Regions from separate parts of the Pseudomonas sp. H1_D04 genome, predicted to be linked through region 3. Evidence: riboswitches for the same ligand, from Rfam matches in the RefSeq annotation. Region 3 holds a riboswitch; each other region holds the start of a gene.
What was found. Region 3 has a riboswitch for cobalamin ahead of cobW (cobalamin biosynthesis protein CobW). Riboswitches for the same ligand answer to the same signal wherever they lie in the genome.
Positions count from the first base shown of each region.

Region 1: another riboswitch for cobalamin. It lies ahead of AB4N82_RS19515 (ABC transporter substrate-binding protein); the one in region 3 lies ahead of cobW (cobalamin biosynthesis protein CobW).
Region 2: another riboswitch for cobalamin. It lies ahead of cobO (cob(I)yrinic acid a,c-diamide adenosyltransferase); the one in region 3 lies ahead of cobW (cobalamin biosynthesis protein CobW).

Region 1 covers NZ_CP162826.1:4,203,415-4,206,683, reverse strand. Annotated here, with positions in the region: gene AB4N82_RS19520 (aldehyde dehydrogenase family protein) at 93-1,475, shown strand; cobalamin riboswitch at 1,728-1,921, shown strand; gene AB4N82_RS19515 (ABC transporter substrate-binding protein) at 2,037-3,047, shown strand; gene AB4N82_RS19510 (FecCD family ABC transporter permease) at 3,044-3,269, shown strand, end outside.
Region 2 covers NZ_CP162826.1:3,894,911-3,898,179, reverse strand. Annotated here, with positions in the region: gene AB4N82_RS18080 (cobyrinate a,c-diamide synthase) at 1-1,253, opposite strand, end outside; gene cobO (cob(I)yrinic acid a,c-diamide adenosyltransferase) at 1,250-1,861, opposite strand; cobalamin riboswitch at 1,941-2,193, opposite strand; gene AB4N82_RS18070 (PQQ-dependent sugar dehydrogenase) at 2,293-3,269, shown strand, end outside.
Region 3 covers NZ_CP162826.1:5,992,148-5,995,416, forward strand. Annotated here, with positions in the region: gene cobN (cobaltochelatase subunit CobN) at 1-655, opposite strand, end outside; gene cobW (cobalamin biosynthesis protein CobW) at 659-1,720, opposite strand; cobalamin riboswitch at 1,814-2,014, opposite strand; cobalamin riboswitch at 2,056-2,261, shown strand; gene AB4N82_RS27815 (CbtB domain-containing protein) at 2,358-2,546, shown strand; gene AB4N82_RS27820 (CbtA family protein) at 2,558-3,262, shown strand; gene AB4N82_RS27825 (cobalamin biosynthesis protein) at 3,259-3,269, shown strand, end outside.

The sequences.
Region 1 (3,269 bases), 1.8 Mb from region 3:
CGTGAACGTATTGCTTAATATTATTCAGTTTCCAGAAAAGATCCAGCCCCGTACGCTGACCTCCATTCCCAACGTACACGCAGGACGGTGCCATGAACGCGAACACCCACGCCTTATCGATCAATCCCGCCAACGGCCAAACCGTCGGCAACTATCCCTACGAAACAACAGCGCAGTTGGATGCCGCCCTCGACCGCGCCACCAGCGCCTTCCGCACCTGGCGCCGCCAGCCGGTGAGCCAGCGCGCCGAGCTGCTGTTAGCCCTGGCCGCCGCCTTGCGCGAGCAAGCCGAAGCCATGGCGCAGATGATCACTCTGGAAATGGGCAAACCCATCGCCCAGGCACGTGCCGAAGTCGAAAAATGCGCGCAACTGAGTGAATGGTACGCAGCCCAAGGCCCGGCCATGCTCGCCCCGGAACCGACCCTGGTCGACAACGGCACCGCCCACATCGAATACCGCCCGCTGGGCCCGATTCTCGCCGTAATGCCGTGGAACTTCCCGGTATGGCAGGTACTGCGCGGCGCCGTGCCAACCATGCTCGCCGGCAACACTTACGTGCTCAAACACGCGCCGAATGTGATGGGCAGCGCCTACCTGATCCAACAAGCGTTCCGTAAAGCCGGCTTTGCTGAAGGCTTATTCGAAGTGATCAACGTCACCCCCGAGGGCGTGTCCAAAGCCATCGCGGACTCACGCATTGCCGCCGTGACCCTCACCGGCAGCGTGCGCGCCGGCATCGCTATCGGCTCCCAGGCCGGTGCCGCGTTGAAAAAATGCGTGCTGGAACTGGGCGGCTCCGACCCGTTCATCGTGCTCAACGACGCCGACCTCGACGCCGCCGTGCAAGCCGCGCTCATCGGCCGCTTCCAGAACAGTGGCCAAGTCTGCGCCGCCGCCAAGCGCCTGATCATCGAAGCCGGTGTTGTGGAAGCCTTCACGGCCAAGTTCGTCGACGCCAGCCGTGCCCTGGTGATGGGCGATCCCACATCAGCTGCCACCTACATTGGCCCAATGGCCCGCTTCGACCTGCGCGACGAGCTGCACGGTCAGGTCCAGGCCACCCTGGAGGAAGGCGCGACCCTGTTGCTCGGCGGCCATAAAGTCACAGGCGACGGCAACTACTACGAGCCGACCGTACTCGCCAACGTCACCGACCAGATGACCTCGTTCAAACAGGAACTGTTCGGCCCCGTGGCCTCGATCATCACCGCCCGCGACGCCGACCACGCGGTGGCCCTGGCCAATGACAGCGAGTTCGGCCTCACCGCGAGCATCTTCACCACTGACGCAGCGAAAGCACGGGATATCGCCAATCAGCTGGAAACCGGCGGGATCTTCGTCAACGCCTTCAGCGTCTCCGACCCACGGGTGGCGTTTGGCGGCGTGAAGAAAAGTGGATTCGGTCGCGAGCTGTCGCACTTCGGCGTTCGCGAGTTCTGCAATGCGCAGACGGTGTGGCTGGATCGAAAATAACCCCGGCTGCGCAGCGGGCCTTTCATGGCAGGCGGCCGTGTTGTGGTGAGCGATCTGATCGCGCATTTAGGCGGGATCAAGCAAAAAACGGATTGCGAAGCTACTGACGAACACACATTGGCCGCCTCCTTTTTGCGAGGCGCGAACGTCCTAGCGACTTTTTAACGATAGGCGCCATGACTTGGCGCGACATCGAAGATCGCGCCACCGGCACGCGAACTGAAGCTCAGCCTCCCTCTGCGAGGCTGAATCAACTACCATAGCGCCGCCGGTTCCCCCATGGGACTAATAGGGAATTCGAAACGCCGCCCGCGGCGTCAATCGAAACTGCCCCCGCAACTGTAGGTGCCGAGCCTGCTCCTTAACGCCACTGGACCTCGTCCGGGAAGGCTGGAGCGTGGCGAAGACGCATCAGTCAGGAGACCTGCCGGCCCAGCACAATCACTAACCGGCGGGGTGTCCGGGAAGGACATCCTTGCCTGCCCGACCGGCAGCGTTCAAGGGCGTATTTCCGAGCCGTACTGCCCCTGCTTCACCTACGGTTCACACGGAGATCGCCCCATGCTGCCACGCGTTACTGCCCTGATCACCGGTCTGGGTTTCTGTGCCCTGGCTCAAGCGGCGCCCACTCACTACCCGCTGACTATCCAAAACTGCGGCAGCGCCGTGACCTTCCCGCAAGCCCCCGCACGCAGCGTGACCATCGGCCAGGCCGCCACCGAAATGCTGTATGCCCTGGGCGTCGGCGACAAAGTGGTCGGCACCTCGCTGTGGTTCAACAGTGTGCTGCCCCAGTACCAGGCGCAGAACGACAAAATCGAACGCCTGGCCAACAACGAGCCAAGCTTTGAAGCCGTGATCGCCAAACGCCCGCAACTGGTGGCTGCCGAGCTGGAATGGGTGGTCGGCCCGCAAGGCGTGGTGGGCACCCGTGAGCAATTCCACGAATTGAAGATCCCCACCTACCTGCTGCCTTCCGACTGCGAAGGCAAGGACAATCTGGTGGGCGCCGACGGCACGCGGCTAGAGCCGTTCCGCATCGAGACCCTCTACAAGAGCATCAGCCAACTGGCCGAGATTTTCGACGTGCAGGCGCGCGGCCAACAGCTGAACGACGACCTCAAGGCGCGCCTGGCCAAGTCCGTTGCCACGGCGCAGAGTAAAGGCCTCAAGCAAGCCAGCGCGCTGGTGTGGTTCTCCAGTTCCGAGATAGCCAGCGACCCGTACGTGGCGGGCCACAAGGGCATCCCCGAATTCATGCTCGAAACCCTCGGCCTGCACAACGTGGTGCAGTCCGATGAAGAGTGGCCCGCTGTTGGCTGGGAAACCATCGCCAAGGCCAATCCGACGTTCCTGGTGATCGCCCGCATGGACCGTCGCCGCTACCCTGCCGACGACCATGAAAAGAAACTCGCCTTCCTGCGCAGCGACCCGGTCACGCGCAACATGGACGCCGTCAAACACAACCGCATCATCATCCTCGACGCCTTGGCGCTGCAGGCCAGCCTCCGCACGTTCGATGGCCTTGAACAGCTGGCCGGCGCCATCGACGGCTACGACCTGCGCAAATGAGTAAAAGCGTGATCCGCACCCTGCTCGCCCTGACCCTGCTTTCAGCCGCCCTACTCGCGGGCGTGGCCATCGGCGAAACGTCCATCGAGCCGCAGGTGGTGCTTCAAGTGCTCGCCAATAAGCTGTGGAACGCCGGCTATCTGCTCGATCCAATCGACGAAGGCGTGGTGTGGAACTACCGCCTGACGCGCGCCCTGGTCGCTGCCGCGTGCGGTGCGGGGC
Region 2 (3,269 bases), 2.1 Mb from region 3:
AAGTAGAAGTGCACGTAAGAGGCCGTCATCCGCCCCTGTCGGTAGACCGCTTCGGCCCCGCGCCCACCATTGGGGCTCAGACCACGGGCAATCGGTTGCCATTCGGTGCTGGTCAGGGAGTGGTGATAGGTATGGCCGCGCAGTACGCCTTCCGGCAATTCGACGCTTTGCAGCGCCAGGGCCGCCAGTTTCTTTTGCATCACTGCATCACCCTGCAACAGGCCGAGCAGTTCGGCGCGGTTGCCGTCGACGTCGGTGAGGGAGTTCAGCAGGTAGAGCATGCCGCCACACTCAGCGAGCAACGGCTTACCCGCCGCATGGTGAGCACGGATGGCGTCGAGCATCGGAGTATTTTCCGACAACGCCTGGTGGTGCAGTTCCGGGTAGCCGCCAGGCAGATACAGACTGTCGGCGTCAGGTAATTCGCGATCGTGGATCGGGGAGAAAAATGTCAGCTCAGCGCCCATCGCCCGCAACAGGTCAAGACTGGCGCCGTAGGTGAAGGCGAAGGCTTCGTCGCGGGCCACGGCAATGCGGAAACCGGCCAACAACGGCTCAGCTTTCATCACTTCAGGCGCGGCGAAGGTCACGGGCGGCGGTAAAGCGACTTCGCAACTGCTGCCCAAGGCTTGGGCGGCGGCGTCCAGGCGTGCATCGAGGTCATTCAGTTCGCTGGCTTGCACCAGGCCCAGATGACGGCTCGGCAGCTCGATTCCCGTCTCGCGGGACAGCGCGCCGTACCAGCGCAGGCCTTCAGTGAGGCTACCTTCGAGCAATTGCGCATGGCGCAACGTGCCGACGCGGTTGGCCAACACGCCCGCGAACGGTAGATCCGGCTGGTAGCGCGCAAGGCCCAGCGCCAGAGCACCAAAGGTTTGGGCCATGGCGGTGCCATCAATCACGCCCAGCACCGGCACGCCGAAATGCCGCGCCAGGTCGGCACTGGAGGGCGTGCCGTCGAACAGACCCATCACGCCTTCGATCAGGATCAGGTCGGCCTCCCCCGCCGCTTCCCACAGCAGGCGGCGACTTTCCTGCTCGCCCACCATCCACATATCCAATTGATACACCGGCGCACCGCTGGCGCGTTCGTGGATCATCGGGTCCAGAAAGTCCGGACCGCATTTGAACACGCGCACCCTACGTCCCAGATTGCGGTGCAAACGGGCCAGGGCGGCGGTGACGGTAGTTTTGCCTTGGCCGGACGCCGGTGCGGCGATCAATACGGCCGGGCAATGACGGGGCTGATTCAAAGTTCGACGCCCTTCTGTGCCTTGATACCGGCCTGGAATGCGTGTTTGAGCATGCCCATTTCGGTGACGGTGTCGCCCATCTCGATCAGCTCCGGCTTAGCGCCACGGCCAGTGACCACCACGTGTTGCATCGGCGGGCGGGCTTGCAGGTCGCTGAGTACTTGGTCCAGGTCGAGGTAACCGTGCTTGAGGGCTATGTTCAGCTCGTCCAGCACCACCAGGCCGATGGTTGGGTCTTGCAGCAGTTCGCGGGATACCGCCCAGGCTGCCTCGGCGGCGGCGATATCGCGCTGGCGGTCCTGGGTTTCCCAGGTAAAGCCTTCGCCCATGACGTGGAAACGCACTTGCTCGGGGAAGCGGCGGAAAAACAACTCTTCGCCAGTGCTGTTACGCCCCTTGATGAACTGCACCACACCGCATTGCATCCCATGGCCCATGGCGCGAGCGAGCATGCCAAACGCTGAGCTGCTCTTGCCTTTGCCGTTGCCGGTGAGTACCAGCAGCAAGCCGCATTCGTTAGGGGAGTTGGCGATGCGCTCGTCGATCACGGCTTTTTTGCGCAGCATGCGCGCCAAGTGGCGTTCGTCGCGGTCGGGGGTATCGGTCATGGCAGCTCTCCGTTGGGGCTGGACAAAAACGGCGGGCAGGAAAAAGAAAAAACAGACAGCCAAGCATCGCCCACCGTGATGCTGTTGGATGATCCAGGCCGGTCTCCGGGCTCATGAGTGGCGCAGCTCTTGTAGAGAGCAAGCAGGCCAACGCTGCGCCTTCCCATATCGCACGCGATACAGTGGCAAAAGCAGCGTCTTGACTCATTTACCGTTGCGGGGGCAGCGCCGGAATTGCGGCGGCGCTGTGTACAAGCGCGCTCACTCACCGGCTTCCCTGTTTCACTCTGTCGACCCATGGGTCACAGAGCACCTGGAACAAGCGGCGAAGGTTAGTGGGTTGGGGGTGGAGCGTCAATGAAAGCTGGTCGAGTACTTGAACCATCGCACCACCGCCCTCCTCTACCCTTACAGGTATCAAGGAGAACACCATGCATAAAACCAGACTCGCCCTGTTAATCATGCTTGCCGGCACCCTCGCGGCGTGCGGAGAAAGCTCAACCCTGAAGGTTTCCGACGGCACCGGCCCCTCGCCCCGACTGCCGGAACCGAACAAAACGCTGATCCCTACCGTCAACATCGCTCCGGCCATCGGCTGGCCAGATGGCGCGAAGCCAACGGCAGCCCCCGGCACCCAAGTGGCCGCGTTCGCCGAGGGCCTCGACCACCCGCGCTGGCTGTATGTGTTGCCTAATGGCGATGTGCTGGTGGCGGAAACCAACGCACCGCCCAAACCGGATGACGCCAAGGGCATACGCGGCTGGGTCATGGAGAAGGTCATGGGACGTGCCGGCGCCGGGGTGCCGAGCCCGAACCGTATCACTCTATTGCGCGATGCCGACCACGACGGCGTCGCCGAAACACGTACGGTGTTCCTGGAAAACCTCAATTCGCCGTTCGGTATGACCCTGGTCGGAAACGACCTGTATGTGGCCGACTCGGACAAGCTGCTGCGTTTCCCCTATCAGCCAGGCGAAACTGCCATCAAGGCCCAAGGCTCCAAGGTGGTCGACTTGCCAGGCGGCCCTCTGAACCACCACTGGACGAAAAACGTGGTGGCCAGCAAGGACGGCAGCAAGCTGTACGTGAGCGTCGGCTCAAACAGCAACGTCGGTGAAAACGGCCTGGAGGCGGAACAGGGGCGTGCCGCGATCTGGGAAGTCGACCGCGCCAGCGGCCAGCACCGTATTTTCGCCTCCGGCCTGCGCAACCCCAATGGCATGGCTTGGGAACCGCAGAGCGGCAAGCTGTGGACGGCGGTGAACGAGCGCGACGAGATCGGCAGCGACCTGGTGCCGGACTACATCACCTCGGTCAAGGACGGCGGTTTCTATGGCTGGCCGTTCAGCTATTACGGCCAGCATGTGGATGTGCGCGTCACGCCGCAGAACCCGGACCTGGTCGCCAA
Region 3 (3,269 bases):
TAAAACCGGTATTGGCCGCCTGCAAATGGGAGCGATAGAACAGCACCGCCGCCACGGGTTGGTCGGCGTGCCAATCTGCCTGCCAGTCGCTCAGGCGAGCATTGGCTTTGCCGGGATGATAAATCGCCGTACGCGGCAAGGCTTGCGGCTCGGCCCACGGGTAGTCGCGGCCCATATAGCCGCTGGCCAGGCAGCGATAAAAGTCCAGCGCGTTGCCCAGCCCGCCCTGGCGCAGAAACTGCCATAGGCGATCCCGCGCCTCGACGCCGACGGTACTGAGACCGCTGAGTTCCGGGTCCGGGCGATCATCCCCCGGCACCAGGATCAGCTGCACACCGCGCTCGGCCAACTCCACCAAGCGCTCGATGCCGTAGCGCCAATAACCGATGCCACCGTGCAGGGAAATCAGGATGACCTTCGCGTGGCGCAGCACCTCATCGACATACAGGTCGACCGAAGCGTGGTTCTGCACCTGCATCGGGTTGGCCAGACGCAGGCTCGGGTAGTCATCCGGCAACTGCTGGGCCGCTTCGGCCAGCAGCGCCAGGCTGGAATCACCGCTGCACAGGATCACCAGTTCGGCGGGGGTCTGTCCAAGGTCGGCAATATTGTCGTCCGCGACAAAACCACCGGGCTGAGTCCTGAGCAGGTGCATGGATTAAACGCTGAGCGCGGCGCGCAGTTGCACTTCGAGGCCGACCGCATCCAGGTCCTGGCCGATCAGTACCAGGCGCGTGATGCGTGCTTCGTCAGCACCCCAGGCGCGGTCGAAGTGTTTGTCAAAGCGGGTGCCCACGCCCTGGATCAACAGGCGCATCGGCTTGTTCGGGATCGCGGCGAAGCCTTTGACACGCAAGATGCCGTGTTGCACGACCAGTTGAGTCAATGCGTCGAGCAGCAGCGCTTCGTCGGCCTGGGGCAAGTCGATGGAGATGGAATCAAACGCATCGTGGTCGTGATCGTCTTCACCTTCGTGGTGATGATCGTGATGACTATGACGACCGTCGATATGCTCTTCGGAGCCGGCACCCAGGCCAATCAACACGTCCAGGGGCACGCGACCGCTGCTGGCTTCGATGATTTTGACGGCTGGCGGCAGCTCTTCGGCGACTTCCAGGCGCACACGGGCCAGGTCTTCCGGGCTGATCAGATCGGCCTTGTTAAGGATGACCAGGTCCGCGCTGGCCAGTTGGTCGGCGAACAGCTCGTGCAGTGGCGACTCATGGTCCAGGTTCGGGTCGAGTTTGCGCTGGGCGTCCACTTGATCGGGGAACGCAGCAAAGGTACCGGCGGCCACGGCCGGGCTGTCGACCACGGTGATCACCGCGTCAACCGTGCAGGCGCTGCGGATTTCCGGCCACTGGAAGGCTTGCACCAGCGGTTTTGGCAGGGCCAGGCCCGAGGTTTCGATGAGGATATGGTCGAGGTCGCCGCGACGGGCGACCAGTTCGCGCATCACCGGGAAGAACTCTTCCTGCACAGTGCAGCACAGGCAGCCGTTGGCCAGTTCGTACACGCGGCCATTGGCTTCTTCTTCGGTGCAACCGATGGAGCATTGCTTGAGGATTTCACCATCAATGCCCAACTCGCCGAACTCATTGACGATGACGGCGATGCGACGGCCCTGGGCGTTGTCGAGCATATGGCGCAGCAAGGTGGTTTTGCCCGAGCCGAGGAAGCCGGTAACGATGGTGACGGGGAGTTTGGCCAGTGTTTTCATCGGATGCCCTTGGGGGCGGGCATACGGGACGATAGGCCCTGCGGCGCGGCGCAGAAGCGGATTTCGTCACCGGATCACCCCGCCCGGTTGAATTAGAAAATCGGTTGCGAGGCAGGTCTCCTGGCTTAGGGCTTGCGGGTCGTTAGACCGGCGCCGGCTGCGCCTTCCCGCCGTTGATGGCAGTGGCGTGGCAGTCGGATGAACCCTTCACAGTTGCGGGGGCAGCCGCGGATTGAACCGCGTTCCCTTCTTAGCTTCGGCCTGGGCCGAAGAACCTCGAAGGTGCAAGGCTACAGGGGCTCGGTGAATTTGACTACCGTCGCTCTGCATGCTTTCCTACATGCCTTGTTTCGGGTGCCCTTCACAGGGTGAAACGGGAAACCGGTAAATCATGGCTGCCATGACCAGTCCGGTGCTGCCCCCGCAACGGTAAGCGAGTGAAGCGTCAGATCCACTGTGCCTGTAAGGCATGGGAAGGCGATGCTTTATAGACCCAGTGTCCCTCGCAAGCCCGGAGACCGGCCCGAAAAACCAGATAACAAACCCGCGGTGGGCGGGCGCTGTTCGGAACTCTGCGTGCCTGGCTCGCGGGGTTTTCATGCGCTCGTTTCATCCAGACACCTGAAAGGGACGCGCCATGTCGATCATCAGCAGCACTTCGCACTCCGCCAGCAGCACCTCTACCTTGAGCCAACGCCTGACCGCCGCCATCGGCGCGTCGATCCTCGGCGCGTGTCTGGTGTATTTCGCCGGTTTCTCGCATATCGAGGCGGTGCACAACGCTGCCCACGATACCCGCCACAGCGCCGCGTTCCCGTGCCACTGAGACCTGCCGACATGATCAAGCGTATTGCGCAAACCGCAGGTTTCACCGGCCTGTTGGCCGCGCTGCTGCTGACCCTGCTGCAAAGCTTTTGGGTCGCCCCGCTGATTCTTCAGGCGGAAACCTTTGAAAAAGCCCCGGCGGCAACCGAAGTGGTGCATGAGCACGCTGCCGGCGCTGCTGCCCACACCCACGATGCCGAAGCCTGGGAGCCTGAAGATGGCTGGCAGCGCGTGCTGTCGACCACCGGTGGCAACTTGGTGGTGGCGGTTGGTTTTGCACTGATGCTGGCCGGCCTCTACACATTGCGCGCCCCCACCCGCACGGCGCAGGGCCTGCTGTGGGGCCTGGCCGGTTACGCAACCTTCGTGCTGGCGCCGACGATGGGCCTGCCACCCGAGTTGCCGGGCACCGCCGCCGCTGATCTGGCACTGCGCCAGACGTGGTGGATCGGCACTGCGGCCTCCACCGCTGCCGGGATTGCGCTGATCGTGTTCGGGCGCAACTGGCTGCTGAAAGTGCTGGGCGCTGCCATCCTCGCGGTACCTCACGTCATTGGCGCGCCGCAACCGGAAGTGCACGCAATGCTCGCGCCGCAAGCCCTGGAAACGCGGTTCAAAATCGCTTCGCAACTGACCAACGTGGCGTTCTGGCTGGCCCTGGGCCTGATCAGCGCCTGGCTGTTCCGCCGCAAACGCGACGATCAATACTCCGCATGACCTACGT